DNA from 3 places in the Caloramator sp. E03 genome. Region 1 is predicted to be linked to each of the others. Evidence: a T-box and tRNA genes for the amino acid it is inferred to sense, from the RefSeq annotation. Region 1 holds a T-box; the other regions hold tRNA genes.

Evidence for each region. A T-box is a leader RNA that pairs with one kind of tRNA and senses whether it is charged. The one in region 1 lies ahead of thrS (threonine--tRNA ligase), so its partner is inferred to be a tRNA-Thr.
Region 2: it encodes a tRNA-Thr, which carries the amino acid that the T-box ahead of thrS (threonine--tRNA ligase) is inferred to sense. The anticodon was not compared.
Region 3: it encodes a tRNA-Thr, which carries the amino acid that the T-box ahead of thrS (threonine--tRNA ligase) is inferred to sense. The anticodon was not compared.

Annotation. Positions count from the first base shown of each region.
Region 1 is NZ_CP040093.1:785,792-789,076, forward strand. Features, by position in the region: gene thrS (threonine--tRNA ligase) at 7-1,920, opposite strand; T-box leader at 1,961-2,166, opposite strand; gene ytxC (putative sporulation protein YtxC) at 2,217-3,143, opposite strand; gene FDN13_RS04015 (DUF6873 family GME fold protein) at 3,204-3,285, opposite strand, start outside.
Region 2 is NZ_CP040093.1:1,287,740-1,291,024, reverse strand. Features, by position in the region: gene yyaC (spore protease YyaC) at 1-470, opposite strand, end outside; gene FDN13_RS06415 (hypothetical protein) at 581-778, shown strand; gene FDN13_RS06410 (ATP-binding protein) at 768-1,520, opposite strand; tRNA gene FDN13_RS06405 (tRNA-Val) at 1,831-1,906, shown strand; tRNA gene FDN13_RS06400 (tRNA-Thr) at 1,912-1,987, shown strand; tRNA gene FDN13_RS06395 (tRNA-Tyr) at 1,993-2,077, shown strand; SAM riboswitch class I at 2,566-2,667, shown strand; gene metK (methionine adenosyltransferase) at 2,732-3,285, shown strand, end outside.
Region 3 is NZ_CP040093.1:130,405-133,689, forward strand. Features, by position in the region: gene FDN13_RS00645 (MerR family transcriptional regulator) at 1-26, opposite strand, end outside; tRNA gene FDN13_RS00650 (tRNA-Glu) at 226-300, shown strand; tRNA gene FDN13_RS00655 (tRNA-Ile) at 304-380, shown strand; tRNA gene FDN13_RS00660 (tRNA-Phe) at 393-468, shown strand; gene FDN13_RS00665 (CotS family spore coat protein) at 494-1,546, opposite strand; tRNA gene FDN13_RS00670 (tRNA-Ile) at 1,708-1,784, shown strand; tRNA gene FDN13_RS00675 (tRNA-Thr) at 1,796-1,871, shown strand; tRNA gene FDN13_RS00680 (tRNA-Tyr) at 1,877-1,961, shown strand; gene FDN13_RS00685 (M20 metallopeptidase family protein) at 2,151-3,285, opposite strand, start outside.

The sequences.
Region 1 (3,285 bases):
ATTTTATTAAATATGGCTTATTTTCTTATCTATTTCTTCTTTTATCTTTGCAAGGAAAGCATTAAATTCCATGCTTCCTAAATCTCCATCTTTCCTTGCCCTAACTGATACATTTCCTGCTTCAACTTCTTTATCACCAAGTATTATCATATAAGGTACCTTTTCAAGCTGGGCTTCCCTTATTTTATATCCTATTTTCTCATTTCTAAGGTCAAGTTCAACTCTTATATCAAGTTCTTTTAATTTTTCTTCAAGCTGCTTTGCATATTCGTTTGCCCTATCAGTTACAGGAAGAATCTTAACTTGTACTGGAGCAAGCCATGTTGGGAATGCCCCTGCATATTGCTCTATTAATATTCCTATAAACCTCTCAATACTTCCAAAGATTGTTCTATGAACCATTACAGGCCTATGTTTTTCTCCATCTTCACCTACATAAGTCAAATCAAATCTCTCGGGCATTTGAAAATCAAGCTGTATAGTACCACACTGCCATGTTCTTCCTATGCAGTCCTTGAGGTGAAAATCTATCTTGGGCCCATAAAAAGCTCCATCTCCCTCATTAATCTTATAATCGAGCTTAGCAGCCTCAAGAGCCTCTTTTAATGAGTTTGTTGCATGTTCCCAGTCTTCATCACTTCCCATTGAATTTTCTGGCCTTGTTGAAAGTTCAACGTGATATTCAAATCCAAAAAGTTTATATACATAATCTGTAAGGTTAATAACACCTAAAACTTCATCCTTTATTTGGGATGGCATCATGAATATATGAGCATCATCCTGTGTGAAACATCTAACCCTCATAAGTCCATGGAGTGCACCGGATATCTCATGGCGATGTACAAGCCCAAGCTCTCCCATTCTAAGAGGAAGTTCTCTATAGCTGTGCATAGTATTTTTATACACTAGTATTCCTCCTGGGCAGTTCATAGGTTTTATAGCATAATCCATTTCATCTATCTTTGTAAAGTACATATTTTCTTTATAATGATCCCAATGCCCTGACTGATGCCAAAGTGCCTCATTTAATATTATTGGGGTTTTAATCTCCTTATAACCTCTCTTAGTATGTTCCTTTCTCCAAAAATCTTCAAGCATATTTCTAATTACCATTCCCTTTGGATGGAAGAATGGGAACCCTGGACCTTCCTCATGTATTGAGAACAAATCAAGCTCTTTACCAAGCTTTCTATGATCCCTCTTTTTAGCCTCTTCAAGCATTTTTAAATATTCATCAAGCTCACTCTTTTTTGTAAATGCCGTACCATAAACTCTCTGGAGCATCTTGTTTTTCTCATTTCCTCTCCAGTAAGCCCCTGCAACAGATAAAAGTTTAACAGCCTTAACCTTACCTGTTGATGGTACGTGGGGACCAGCACAAAGATCCACAAATTCACCCTGTTTATAGAAAGATATTACAGCATCCTCTGGAAGATCATTAATAAGCTCAACCTTATAAGACTCACCCTTTTCTTCCATAAACTTTATAGCTTCCTGTCTTGGAAGTTCAAATCTTTCAAGATTTAAATCCTCTTTTATTATTTTTTCCATTTCCTTTTCTATAGTTTCAAGCATTTCAGGAGTTATTGAAAAATCCGCATCAAAATCATAGTAAAACCCTGTATCTATTGCAGGACCTATTGCAAGTTTAACATTTGGATAGAGCCTTTTAACAGCCTGAGCAAGTATATGGGATGCAGTATGTCTAAGTGCCCATCTTCCATCTTCATCTTCAAAAGTTAAAACTTCAATATTACAATCACTATCTATTTGCGCCATAAGATCTTTAACTTCTCCATTGATTTTTATAGCTAATGCCGCCTTATAAAGTCCCATTCCTATTTTCTTTACAACTTCTTCAGCCTTAATAGGGCCTTCAAATTCAAGTACTTTTCCGTCCTTTAAAGTAATTTTTATCATACCTTTTCTCCTTTCATACAAAAAATAAAAAACCCGTCCACTAAGGGACGGGAAATATTCCCGCGGTTCCACCCAAATTGGCAAAGCCCACTTTATGCATTAACGCTGCGAACGCCTATCCTTACTTAATTCAGGATGGAGCTTCTGGGTGGTTTTCAATCCACTATGTTAAGGAAACCTTTCAGCCTTTGGGCTTCCCTCTCTAATAACAATCGTGAATTTACTCGTCCCAGTCATCGCTTCTTACACCTTTGGAATATATTTTATAATTATTTAAAACTTTTGTCAACCTTATTTTATAATTCGGGTTTTTGAGTCTTTGCTGGTATTTTTAAATTCTTACAGAGTTCACAGCCAGAGCAAATAGTTATCTTATCTAAAAATATGCTCTTTATAGTTTCCATTGTTTCTTCACATTGCGCATTTTCAATTCCGTGTATGATTATTTTTTTAGGGGAACAAGTTATAAGAGCACTAATTAGCATATCATGTTTATTTATTTCACCTTTTATATTGTCAATATCAAAATCTTCAAAAAACTCTTTAGTTATGCTGTTTCCATTTTCATCTTTTATTGTATATTCTCCTTTTTCATTTATAATTATGTTTATTAAATCATATCTACTTTCTTGTATTTCAACAAAATATTTCAAAAGCTTGATAAACTCACTATATTCTTTTTCAAGTACATATTCCTCAACAACGCCATCAATAATACTTATTATCTCTGAGTTCATTTCCTTTAATCTAAAAGTTATAAATCCATCAAGTATTATCTCATTGCTTTCTTGTAAAAATTCTTCAATCTTTTTTATCATGTTGTTTTTTCTATTTATAGTAGTTAATATGTTCTCTGCATCAAAAATCCCAAATCCCATAATAACAGAACTACATCGTTTTTTTATTTCAGTCAAGTCTTCACCAGATAGATAGCTATATCGCTCCTTTAAAATTTTATCCATTAAAGACAACTCATATTCTTGGCATATAAAATCGTATATTATATTTGAAGCATAAAGATAAAACATATCTCGGTAATCTTCGAATAACTTTATGTCATTCTCAGTATCCCTGAGTATACATTTTATATTATGCATATTACCTACATCATTTTCAACGATTGCAATATTCATTCCTTTATCCTTGAAGAACTTGCATAAATCTGAAAAACTATTTATTATATCCCTACTTTTTCTGCTATATCCAACTGACAGGAGAATCAAGCTTTATCACTCCCTTCAAGAATAGTATATGTGCGCATTAAAATGCTATACAGGAAAAAATTATTGCATTAATATACTATATTCTTTCAAAGGTATTAATGTCCCCAAGTCAATTATTATATTTTCACTTAAATTAATTACT
Region 2 (3,285 bases), 500 kb from region 1:
CTTGTATTCCTAATTGGAAACAGATCGCTATTATCTATACTGTCTACTACTCCAACAATAGATAAATTGCCTACATTGGGAAGGGACTTACCTACCCCTTTACCAGGATGAACAGGCCCTAATTTAACTTGAATATCACCAATACATTCTTCAAAACCAAGGCATGCATCAATTGCAATTACAAAATGATTTGGATATTTTTTCTTTATATTAATAAGTATCGATTCAAGGTTAATTGCATGAGCGGGATTATCAAGTGTTCCTATTACTGGATAAGGGAAATTGCTTTTTTTAAGAGTAGTTCCAACTAAAGGTCCAAGGCAATCTCCAATGCATTTATCTGTACCTATGCAGACTATAAGAGTTTCTTCTTTTAAAAACTGAGATAAATAGTTAGAAAGAGTTAAAGAAGCATCTTTGTCAAGATAATTTACACGGAGCCCGAGGCTATCTAAGTTTTGATTGCCCAAATAATTCACCCCCATGTTTATATATACAATGGGGGATATTAATTTTATTACAAAAATTAATGAATAAAATCTACAAAAAATAGCATAATATCAGCTATAGGAGGGATATAATGCGTCGAATACTTTTAAGTGGTCTTGTTGTAATAATTACTCTCATTACAGTTATTGCTATGACGACATTTAAAAATTCTTACGTTCCTGAGACTTTAAATAATGAATATGAGCAGGTAGTAAACTATGATTTATCAGAGGGTCCAGGATACATATTTGATGATTTTGGGAAGGAAATAAACATTCCTATTGAGTAGTATTTTTTTTGCAAATCTCTCTTATTTTTTCTTTATCCCAAAGGTTTATTTGCTTGGTATTACTAATAGCACCCATTATGTTTTCTTTAATATTAGGTATTTCATGTCTCATGTCTTTTATAAAATCTTTAAAATATTGACGTTTAGTATTCCCATTTGCAGGACAAGGATTTTTTACAATTTGAAGGTTTAGCTTTTTAATTGCACCGTATATATCTATTTCTTCAACATACACAAAGGGGCGTATAACATAAATGTCCTTTTTATCTAAATGGACAACTGGGGAGAATGTATTTATTCTTCCTTCAAAAAATAATGACATTAAAAAGGTTTCAACAACATCGTCAGAGTGATGAGCATATGCAACTTTGTTGTAACCCATTGCCTTTGCGGCATTATTAAGTGCACCTTTTCGCATATTTGCACAAATAGAGCAAGGGTTTTTTTCCTGCCTAACTTCAAAAATTATCTTTCCAATTTGAGTATCTATTATATTTAAAGGTACATTGATGCCTTTACAAAAGTCAATGAGGGGGGATGGGTTATAGCCATCGAATCCAAGATTTACAGTAATAGCACAAAGATCAAACTTTTGTGGTGAAAACCTTTGATATAGCTTTAAAGCATATAAAAGTAGCATACTGTCTTTACCACCAGATAGACCAACAGCTATTTTATCGTTATCCTGTATCATATTAAAATCTTCAACTGCACGTCTTAACCTTCCAAGTATTTGTTTCAAATTAACACCGCCTTATTTAGTTTATAATAGTTTATGGAACATATATAATTTTATTTATAAAAGATTTACATAAGCATTATATATTAAAAGTTTTACCATGAAAATATACTTTGGTTTATTTTGAAGAGAGTATAATATATAAAGGAGTTAAAAAATGTTGATGTAAGCATAACATAGATTATAAGAGATAATAAAAGAATTATTAAGAATGGTGTATATAAATTAAAATAATAATTATATTTGAGGATTGATTTGTGCTTTGATATTATGTATACTAATTATTGTCGCTAAACGGTGCGGCAAACAAAAAGGGAGCATAGCTCAGCTGGGAGAGCATCTGCCTTACAAGCAGAGGGTCATAGGTTCGAGCCCTATTGTTCCCACCATATATGCCGGCTTAGCTCAATAGGCAGAGCAACTGACTTGTAATCAGTAGGTTATTGGTTCGATTCCGATAGCCGGCTCCATACGAGGAGGGATTCCCGAGTGGCCAAAGGGGGCAGACTGTAAATCTGTTGTCAGTGACTTCGATGGTTCGAATCCATCTCCCTCCACCAAAAGACGCTATATAGCGTCTTTTTTTATGTTTAAAAAATAGAGGGACAGTTACTTACTTTTTATACTTCATAGACAATTTAATGCAAGATAAAAAATTATTAATGGTCTTAAAAGATAATAACCTTTAGGGGATGAGGTTAATTTATTATTTATTTATAAATAATAAGTAACAGGTCATGACTAAAAGTAGCCACAACGACGACATGAAAAAGTTTTAGGCTTGTCAAAGGCAACAGCAGGGACGGTTACTTATTATATTAAATAATAGATAAAATATTTTATGCATGTACCCCTAATTTTGCAGATATTGTGTATAAAATAAGTAACCGTCCCTTGGCTTGTACTTTTTTCCTTTTTTGTAAATGGACATTTTCACACTAACCGTCCTCAAAAATCAAAAATGGAGAAAAATAAGTTTCTAACAATACCGTTGACATATTTAATTTATTATGATACTATTGCTTAGTAAAAATTAATATGTATTAAACTCTTATCAAGAGAGGTGGAGGGACTGGCCCGATGAAACCCGGCAACCTGCAAAAGAAAGGTGCCAATTCCAGCAGGATCTATGTATTCTGGAAGATGAGGGTTCTTGAAAAATAGACCTCTTCTAACAGAAGGGGTTTTTTATTATACATAAAGGAGGAAGAAAAATGGTTAAAAGATTGTTTACCTCAGAATCGGTAACTGAAGGTCATCCAGATAAAATATGCGACCAAATTTCTGATGCGGTACTTGATGCCATATTAGAGCAGGATCCAGAGGCAAGAGTTGCTTGCGAGACAGCTGTAACAACTGGAATGGTTCTTGTTATGGGAGAGATATCAACAAAATGCTATGTTGACATTCCAAGGATTGTTAGAAAGACGATTGAAGAGATAGGTTATACAAGAGCAAAGTATGGATTCGACTGTGATACCTGTGCAGTTATAACATCAATAGACGAACAGTCTGCAGATATTGCTCTTGGAGTTGATAAAGCCCTTGAAGCTAAAAAAGGAGAAATGGATGTTGCTGAAGCAATAGGTGCAGGAGATCAGGGAATGATGTTCGGATTTGCCTGCAACGAGACTCCTGAAATGATGCCTCTTCCAATTGCAATGGCTCATAGACTTTCAAGAAGGCTTGCTGAAGTTAGGAAAAATGGAACATTAGATTATTTAAGACCAGATGGAAAAACTCAGGTTACTGTTGAATATCATGATGA
Region 3 (3,285 bases), 660 kb from region 1:
TTAAATGTATACGTTATTCCACCCATATTACCACCCCACATATATATTCTTTAAAATATAATATTTTCCTTCTAAATATGTGGAGTAATCAAATACAAAAATATACAACATATTTACATTATATGTTAATCCATTGTCGAATAACAAAAAATATTAAAAAACATATTGACTATATCTTCATATCATGATATATTATATTTCGTCAGCTATATATTATAACAATGTGGCCCCTTGGTCAAGTGGTTAAGACATCGCCCTTTCACGGCGGTAACATGGGTTCGAATCCCGTAGGGGTCACCACTTGGGTCTTTAGCTCAGCTGGCTAGAGCAACCGGCTCATAACCGGTCGGTCCGGGGTTCGAATCCCTGAAGGCCCACCATTAAATTAATACGGCCAGATAGCTCAGTCGGTAGAGCAGTGGACTGAAAATCCTCGTGTCGCTGGTTCGATTCCGGCTCTGGCCACCAAAAGCAACTTTCAAAGTTGCTTTTTTTATTTATTTAAACCATAATAATTTATAAAGTCCTCTATAAATTTATCCTGCATATCAATATATCTTAAAATTCGATTTAGCTTTTTTAAATATTTTTCATCTTCCCACTTTTTATGTTTATGATATCTTTTAATTCCTAACTTCCAAAACTTATGAGGAAAAATTATAAAGGCAAGCATTATTTCATATTCTTCCAAAGATAATGGATTTACTTTTGAATATTCTAATATTAATTCTTGAGCTTTATTAAAATCCCATGAGTAAATTCTTTTATGCATTATTCTTCTTATAAATTTTGCAACATCGTAAACACAAATATCATAGGTTATACTATCAAAATCAATTAAATATACATTTCCAATATCATCTATTATAATATTTTGATAATAAAAACTATCATGGCATATACTTTTCTCGTACTTTGCTCTTTTAAGTAAATCATAATATTTAGATTCATCAAGCATTTTAATTGAAATATCCATATATTTAATTGCTCCATCAATAGCATTAAAATATTGAATATCAAATATGCTTTTTACTTTTTTATCTTCAATTATCTTTTTAAATTTTAAAAGATCTTGCTTTCTTTTTCTAAGTTCTAAAGGCCAATTTTTTATCTTGTTTTCTATTTTTATTTCTTTATAATAAAAACCTTTTGATTTTAAATGGAACTCAGCAAGCAATTTAATAGCCATTTTAAGCTCATCTATATCATATATATTGCATTCTCTACCTTCAATCCATTCTGTCACGTAATATATTGATTTTTTTGTTTTAACATATTCTTTGCCATCTGATGTAAGTATAAATGATGCTATATTATTAAATCCATTATTATTAAGATATTTAATTAAATGATAATTTTTTATAACTTTTTTATTGCTATGCCTTACTTTCTTTAAACAATAACTTTTATTATTGAATTTAATTTTGTATACGTTTCTAATTTTTTCTATACTTTCAGGTTCTATTGCATAGTGCTTTAAAATTTTTTTTACTTTGCTATATTCATCATAATTTATTTTATTATTAGATTGTAGATTTGATGGCATAAGATACTCCTTACAAATGTTATAATAAAGTATATTTATAATGTTTGTAATTTATTACCTGTTTATTTATCATTTATGATAATATATATTATGATATATATTTATTAAAAATATATATTGACATACGCGCAGCTATATTTTATAATAAGAAATATCCGAGAGGGCCTTTAGCTCAGCTGGCTAGAGCAACCGGCTCATAACCGGTCGGTCCGGGGTTCGAATCCCTGAAGGCCCACCATTTCATAATACGCCGGCTTAGCTCAATCGGTAGAGCAACTGACTTGTAATCAGTAGGTTATTGGTTCGATTCCGATAGCCGGCTCCATACGAGGAGGGATTCCCGAGCGGCCAAAGGGGGCAGACTGTAAATCTGTTGTCAGTGACTTCGATGGTTCGAATCCATCTCCCTCCACCAAAGTGCAAGAAAACCTTGCACTTTTTTTATGCCTTGTTTTAAATAAAAAAATAGCTTCTACTATCGTAGAAGCGGCATAAGGCAAATCTTCCCTTTGAGTTTAAATTTATATTACAAAAAATATATAGCTAAGTCAACATATTTATTTCATTTATAGAAGATTATTCCTGCATAACTGTATACAGTATTTTATTCTTTTAAGAACTTATATGCAAAAGCTGCCTGTGCTGCACATCCGACTATCATACAACTTTCATCGATATCAAAATAGCTTCCATGAGCTGGATTTATAATACCCTTTTCTTCATTCCTACATCCTAATCTGTAATATAAAGCGGGAATTATTTGTGCATAATAAGCAAAATCTTCTACTCCCATAGAAGGCTTTTCAATTTCGATAAACTCAGCAATTTTATCTTTCTCTATAATATCCTTAAATAAATTAAACAGCTCATTATCATTTTGAAATGATGGATAACCTTCAATATATTCAAAGCTTGCTTTCCCCCTATACAATTTTGCAGTATTTTCAACAATCTCTTTAACTCTTCCTACACAATAATCTCTTAAATCTTTTCCAAGAGTTCTTATTATACCCTCCATAACTACACTTGAACTTATAGCATTAAGTGCAGTACCTCCATTAATTTTTCCTATTGTTATAATAGCATTGTCAACTGCTGCAATTTCCCTTGAAACAATACCTTGAAGATTATCAATTATTTTTGCAGCTATATATATACTATCAACTCCATCTTCAGGGTGAGCTCCATGGGATCCCTTTCCCCTAACGTTTATTGTAAAAGGATTTGAAGCTGCACATACTACTCCCTTTTTTACTCCTATTTTACCTAAGCTCATAGTTTCATCTACATGAAGAGCAATTATGGCTTTAACTTTATCTAAGCAACCATATTCTATCATTTCCTTTGCTCCTCCATAAGTCTCTTCAGCTGGCTGAAATATTAGCCTAACTGTACCATCAAGTTCTTTTTCTATTTCTTTTAATATTGCTGCAGCACCTATTTGAATTGCAGTATGCCCATCATGACCACAGGCATGCATATATCCTTCAATTTGTGATTTATAAGGTACATCTTTTAAATCAACAACCTCTAAGGCATCCATATCTGCTCTCAAAGCTACTATTTTATTCTTTTTGGAACCAATATCAGCTATAATACCATTATTATCGTATTTTGTATATTTAATACCAAGTTCTTTTAAATAAGACTCAACAAGCTCTGTAGTCTTATAAAGCTTATTATCAATTTCAGGATACTTATGAAGGCTTCTTCTTATTGTAACCATCATATCATATACG